3 regions of the Clostridium sp. TJA085 genome follow, and region 3 is predicted to be linked to each of the others. Evidence: riboswitches for the same ligand, from Rfam matches in the RefSeq annotation. Region 3 holds a riboswitch; each other region holds the start of a gene.
What was found. A riboswitch is a leader RNA that binds a small molecule or an ion and turns the genes downstream of it on or off. The one in region 3 is predicted to bind thiamine pyrophosphate.
Positions count from the first base shown of each region.

Region 1: linked by a shared signal. The riboswitch ahead of thiW (energy coupling factor transporter S component ThiW) and the one ahead of thiD (bifunctional hydroxymethylpyrimidine kinase/phosphomethylpyrimidine kinase) in region 3 are both predicted to bind thiamine pyrophosphate.
Region 2: linked by a shared signal. The riboswitch ahead of thiT (energy-coupled thiamine transporter ThiT) and the one ahead of thiD (bifunctional hydroxymethylpyrimidine kinase/phosphomethylpyrimidine kinase) in region 3 are both predicted to bind thiamine pyrophosphate.

Region 1 covers NZ_JBZEEZ010000004.1:161,452-163,659, reverse strand. Annotated here, with positions in the region: gene sdaAA (L-serine ammonia-lyase, iron-sulfur-dependent, subunit alpha) at 1-421, shown strand, start outside; gene AC4FQW_RS11220 (hypothetical protein) at 504-1,064, shown strand; TPP riboswitch at 1,065-1,175, shown strand; gene thiW (energy coupling factor transporter S component ThiW) at 1,244-1,753, shown strand; gene AC4FQW_RS11210 (hypothetical protein) at 1,891-2,208, shown strand, end outside.
Region 2 covers NZ_JBZEEZ010000003.1:120,202-122,409, forward strand. Annotated here, with positions in the region: gene AC4FQW_RS09895 (cyclase family protein) at 1-402, opposite strand, end outside; TPP riboswitch at 839-945, shown strand; gene thiT (energy-coupled thiamine transporter ThiT) at 982-1,683, shown strand; gene glmM (phosphoglucosamine mutase) at 1,736-2,208, opposite strand, start outside.
Region 3 covers NZ_JBZEEZ010000001.1:699,474-701,681, forward strand. Annotated here, with positions in the region: gene cytX (putative hydroxymethylpyrimidine transporter CytX) at 1-185, opposite strand, end outside; gene thiD (bifunctional hydroxymethylpyrimidine kinase/phosphomethylpyrimidine kinase) at 178-1,005, opposite strand; TPP riboswitch at 1,113-1,228, opposite strand; gene AC4FQW_RS03765 (acyl-CoA dehydratase activase) at 1,287-2,045, opposite strand; gene AC4FQW_RS03770 (double-cubane-cluster-containing anaerobic reductase) at 2,053-2,208, opposite strand, start outside.

The DNA.
Region 1 (2,208 bases), on a different contig from region 3:
TATTATAGCAATGAATGCAACAGTATCAGGAGCAGAAGGAGGTTGTCAAGCAGAATGTGGTTCAGCAGCTGCAATGGCATCAGCAGCTACTGTATATATGATGGGAGGAAGCACAAAGCAAAGTTTAGATGCTGCTGCAATAGTTCTTAAAAATATATTAGGACTTGTGTGTGACCCAGTTGCAGGTCTTGTTGAAATTCCTTGCGCTAAAAGAAATGCAGCAGGAGCTGTTAGTGCACTTTGTACAGCAGATTTAGTTATGGCTGGAGTAGAATCAAAAATTCCATTTGATGATACAGTTTCAGCTATGTATAAAGTAGGAAGACAATTACCACCATCATTAAGAGAAACTGCAATGGGGGGAGTTGCAATAACAAAGACAGGAATTGAGCTTAGAAAAAAAGTTTTTGGAGAAGAATAAATATATAGTAATAAGAATGGTTATTTAGAATACTATAATAACTGAAAGTACTATTTAAGGGATTTAAATTGGATTATACGAAATGAATGATTTTAATGAATTTATAAATGAATTTTCATCATTATTTGAAAATAATTTTAATAATAAAAATAATTCAAACTGTAATAATAGTGGAACTTCTAACAATAGTGCAAGTTCAGATCCAAATGAACAGTGTAGTGATGTTCCAGGAGGATTTCAAGATTTACATCCACAAATGTTTGTGCTTATTGGAGATATAATTGGTCAAGTAATGTCAGGAAATATGCCATTTAATATCCAAAACTCTATAGGAAACTGGTTTGAGTTAATAGGACAAGTTATTTTAACATATAGTGCACAACAACAATATTTTCAAAATGGACCAGGAAGATATTATAATAGAAAATATAAAAATGTAGGAAATCCTTTTTGTGAACAAAACCCAACTCCAGATAATGCAAATGATGGAACTACAAGTTCAATAAACACAACAGAATCTACTACAACTAATAAGAATATAAAATATGAAGAAGAAATAAAAAAACTAAAGTCTGATATAAATAATCTTGTTTGTGAAGTAGAATTATTAAAAAGAGAATTACAAGATGTAAGAAAAAGATAAATTTAAAGCTAGGGGAGCCATAAGTTTTGCTGAGATTGAAATTAAAAATTTCTAAACCCTTATTACCTGATATGGTTAGTACCAACGTAGGGAGTGCTTATTTATGAATATAAATATATTTAATAAATTGAGTATAACCTTAAGGTTATACTCAATTTTTATTTTGGAGGGATTTTATAATGAATAAAGAAAAAAACTTAACTTACAAATTAGTATTAAGTGGATTGCTTATTGGAATATCTGTACTTTTTGGAACATTTTCAATACCTATGTTTGGAGCAAAAATATCTCCAATTCAACATTTTGTAAATGTTATTTCAGGAATAACTTTAGGTCCTTGGTTTGCAATTTTAAATGCATTTTCTTCATCATTTATTAGGAATATATTAGGAACTGGAAGTTTGTTAGCTTTTCCAGGAAGTATGATTGGTGCATTATTTGCAGGTTTATTTTATAAATGGTTTAAAAATATGTTTTCTGCAGTTATAGGAGAATTTATAGGGACAGGAATCATAGGTGCTATGCTTGCATATCCAATAGCATCTTTATTGCTTGGAAAAGAAGCATCATTATTTTTATATGTAATACCATTTTCCTTAAGCTGTATAGTTGGAGCAATTTTTGCATATGTCTTCTTGAAAATATCATTAATAAATAAAATATTAGTTATGAAAAAAGATAATATTTAAATTATTAATATTAGTTTTTAAATGTTTTGATTAATATTAAATAAGATATAGATGTAAATAGAATTTATAAAGATTAATAAATTTTAATGCTACTTTATATAATTATACAAATGACTACTAAACAAAGGAGTGTTACAGTGAAAAAAATTATAATAAATATAGTTTTATTAATAATTTTATTTGGCATACCATATTTACCATACAAGAAAGCAGCAGATTATACATGTTTTGATGGAAATGGAGTTAATTTAATAGTTCAATACAATATAAATAAAGAGGAACCATTAGTTATAAAAGGTTCTTCTTATATAAAAGCATATGCAAGTGTAAATAATTTAAATGATATAAATTATTCAGAAGTTAATGCGATTGGAAATACTCCATATAAAGAATTATCTACATTTAATTTAGGTAAACCTAAGTATGTAGATTTTTTAGTTAAGGGCAGTTTTGTT
Region 2 (2,208 bases), on a different contig from region 3:
AAATCTTGATGCTTCATAAGATAATATAGGATAATTTAAAAAATATTTTTTATCATTCCAATATTTTTCATATCCTGTATTTAATATTAAATAATCACACTCTTCTATTTCTTTTTTATACTTTAAAATAAACTTTAAATCTATTATATTTCTTTCTTTACAATTTATCATATATGCTCTTCCTATAAAATCTTCTACATTAAAAGAATCTAAGAATTTCCCATCACTAAATACGTGTTTTGGAAAATCCATATGAGTTCCAGTATGTGATGATAAAGATATTTTTAATACATTGTATCCCTCCTTATCTATTGTACTTAATTCTTTTTTAAAATATCCTTCTTCTTCTGAATAAGAAGTCATATTATCTTCTAAATAATGTGTTAAATCATATATTTTCACTTTAATCACCTTTTCATTTTAATATTTTTATTTAATCTTTATAGATGCTTTAACTATATATTTAAAATAATAATTACTATTTTAAATTACTCTATCTATTATTAACTTAATTCACTCCTTTAATATATTCAGGAAAATTTCTTAACTTAGATACATGACCTATTCTATAAATGATGTTCTTGCTAACTCAACATATAAATAAAAAAATTATATTCGTATTTTAAATTACATTTTCTCCAGTCTATATGATAAAAAGTTTATAGCTATTTGTATTTTAATACGATTATTTAAATCCAACTATATACTATAATTATTTTTATAAGCTTTAATCACCATTAAATTTTACCACTTATTAACTTATATTTCATTTAATGTTTGAAATTTATTGACATTATAAACCTGTAATATTACAATAAGCTTGTCAATAAAATATTATTTTATGTGCTAGGGGTGCCTTTGTGGCTGAGAAATGCTTATATATTAGCATTAACCCTTTAACCTGATCTGGATAATACCGGCGTAGGAAAGCAAAAGACTCAGTTCTTTTACGTCCTTCTAGCACAAATAGGAGGTTTTTTTATGGAATTTTTAAATGATTGGGGAGAAAGATTTACAAATCTTTATACAAATATCCCTGAAAAATTTAGGACAATTTTAGAAAGTCCTATGTCTATACTAACTATAATCGCTTGTTTGGTTCTATTCTTTGCTTTATTTAAATTTAGAAAAATTAAATTAAATGCAAGGATAATGACCAATATAGCTATCGCCTTAGCACTTTCTACAATTCTTAATGTTTTTAGACTATATAGATTTCCTCAAGGAGGAAGTATAACCTTAGGCTGTATGGTACCAATACTTATAATAGCATTTGCTTATGGTAAAGAAATAGGTTTTTTAACTGGATTTCTGTACGGAATAATTAATTTATTCACTGATCCATATATAATACATCCAATTCAAATGCTTTTTGATTATCCATTACCATCGCTAGCTATGGGACTTGCTGGAATAAATTATTTCAGAAAAAATCATAGAATGCTTGGTGTGTTTGTAGCATTCTTTACAAAATTTTTATGTCACTTTATATCAGGAGTCGTGTTCTTTGGTTCATTTGCCCCAGCTGAAATGGGTGCGTTATTATATTCAGCAGTAGTAAATCTTCCTTTAGTTGGAGCTGAAATGATAATATGCATGATTATTTTAAAACTTATTCCAATAAGTAGATTATTAAGAACCTTAAACCCCGAGTTTACTGATAATTCAATAAAAGCTGTATAAAAAAATGAGAAGTTATTTTAAAATAACTTCTCATTTTAACTATAATTAAAATTTATTTACACTTATCTAATATCATATCAGCTAAGTTATGAGCTATCTTATCTATTTCTTCTTGATCTTCACCTTCTAGCATAACTCTAACTAATGGTTCTGTTCCTGAAGGTCTTATCAAAACTCTTCCTCTTCCATCCATTAATTTTTCCATTCTTTCTATTTCAGCTATTATTTCAGCATCCTTTAAGTAAATATCTTTTTTATCATTAGGTACTGTTGCATTTACTAAAACTTGAGGAAGCTCTCTCATAATTGAACATAACTCACTTAAAGTTTTATTGCTTCTCTTTAATATTGATGCAACTTGTAATGCAGTAACTAATCCATCTCCTGTTGTATTACATTCTAAGAATATAATATGACCTGATTGCTCTCCACCAATTACGTATCCCTTATCTAGCATTTCTTCTAATACGTATCTATCTCCAACTTTAGTTTTTACAGTTTTTATTCCTAATTCTTTACAAGCAA
Region 3 (2,208 bases):
AATCCTATAAACCCACCAAGAACTAATATTATAGTTCCAATTAAATGTCCAACAATTATCACTTCTAATCCTTTTGTAAACCCAAGAGGGGCAAGTAAACCTCCTGTTAATATTTCAGCTATTGAAATAGCTGCTCCAAACCATAAAAAAGATAATGTAAAAAATCCAAATTTCTTGTTATTCATTTATTAACCCTGCCTTTTTATATAATTCATAAAAATGGTTTGTTGGTCCAACACCATGTCCTATATCTAGGGAATGAATAATAGCTATTGTTATATAATCCTTTGACCTTTTAATAGCTTCTTCAATACTAAAGCCTAAAGCTAAATTTGAGGCTATTGCAGATGATATAGTACAGCCTGTTCCATGAGTGTTTTTTGTATTTATTTTTTCTGCATAAAACTTATATATGTTTTCTCCATCATATAAAATATCAACAGCTTTATCTCCTTCCATATGTCCACCCTTTAAAAATACATTTTTACAACCAAGTTTATAAATTTCTTTAGCAGCAAGCTCCATATCTTCAACTGTTTTTATTTCTACCTTTTCTGAATTTACTTCACTTATTATTTCTAAAGCTTCTGGTAAATTTGGAGTAATTACATAAGCTAAAGGAATAAGCTCTTTAATTAATGCACTTTTTGATTCTGGCTTTAATAAAGAATAACCACTCTTTGATATCATTACTGGGTCTAAAACTAAATTTTTAGGTTTATATTTTTTTAATTTCTCACTTATTATGTTAATTGTAGAAATTTTTGATACCATACCAATTTTTACCGCATCAACATTAATATCCTCAAAAATTGCATCAATTTGAGCTCCAATAATTTCTTCATCAATATCTTGTACTTTAAATACTCCCATAGTATTTTGAGCAGTTATAGCAGTTATTACGCTCATTCCATAAACTCCATTTGCACTAAAGGTTTTTAAATCAGCTTGTATTCCTGCTCCTCCACAGCTATCTGATCCTGCAATAGTTAAAACATTTTTCACATTTAACACCTATCCTTCTACTAATTTTATAGAAGATTTTTTAAATATATTTAAAATAAAAAAGGTACAAGCAGAAAACGCTTGTACCTCAATATACAAAAATACTTAAAATATATTCAAACATCTTCCTACGCTGGTATTATCCATCTCAGGTTCATAGGGTCAGAAAATTTTAAGGTTTTCAATCTCAGCTGGCCAAATCCCAGCCCCCCTGTGTCTTAAATTATTTAATTTTTACAGGTTAATTTTAGCACTATATAAAATTTTATTCAACATTTTTATTAGTTTATTTTTTGCCATCCAATTACAGCAGCTCCAATTGCACCTACAAATTGACTTAATTTATGAGTGTATACATTTTTATTTAAGTAACTTTCTATTGTATCTTTAAATATTTTTGAGTTAGCAAGTCCACCGCTAAAAAATATATCACCTTCTAAATTTAATCTATTTGCAAAATTAGCTGTTCTTTTACTAATTGAATGAACAACTCCAAGGGCAATATCTCCTCTATCAACATCATTTGCTAGAAGACTTATTATTTCACTTTCTGCAAATACAGTGCACATACTTGATATATTTACAGGTGTCTTATTCGTTATAAATTCATCAATATTATTAATATCTTCTTCTAGTATTCTCATCATAACATCTATAAATCTTCCTGTTCCAGCTGCACATTTATCATTCATTAAAAAATCTACAACATTTAATGACTTATCAAGTAAAATAGCCTTTGAATCTTGTCCACCAATATCTATTACAGCTCTTATGTTAGGATTTAAAAAAGCAGCTCCCCTTGCATGACAAGTTATTTCAGTAACCTGCTTGTTTGCCTCTTTTAAAAGCTTTCTTCCATATCCAGTTGTAACTACATATTTAACTTTGTCACTATAAAGCTTATTAAATACTTTATAAATACTTTCCTTTGGCTTAGCTGCAGTTTTTATTATTAAAGTTTCAACTATTTTATTTCCATCAAATAAAACTCCCTTTGTTGTTGTGGAGCCTGAATCTATTCCTAAAGTATATATTTCCATAAAACTCCTAAAGCATTTCAATAAATGCAGCCATTCTAGTATTTAATTGTCCAATATCTGATGATGAGAAATCAGTTTCCACACTCATATAAGGCTTTTTCTTTTCATCATTTACAAATCTCTTAATTGATAAAGTTTCAACATTGTATGTATGACAAGCTGT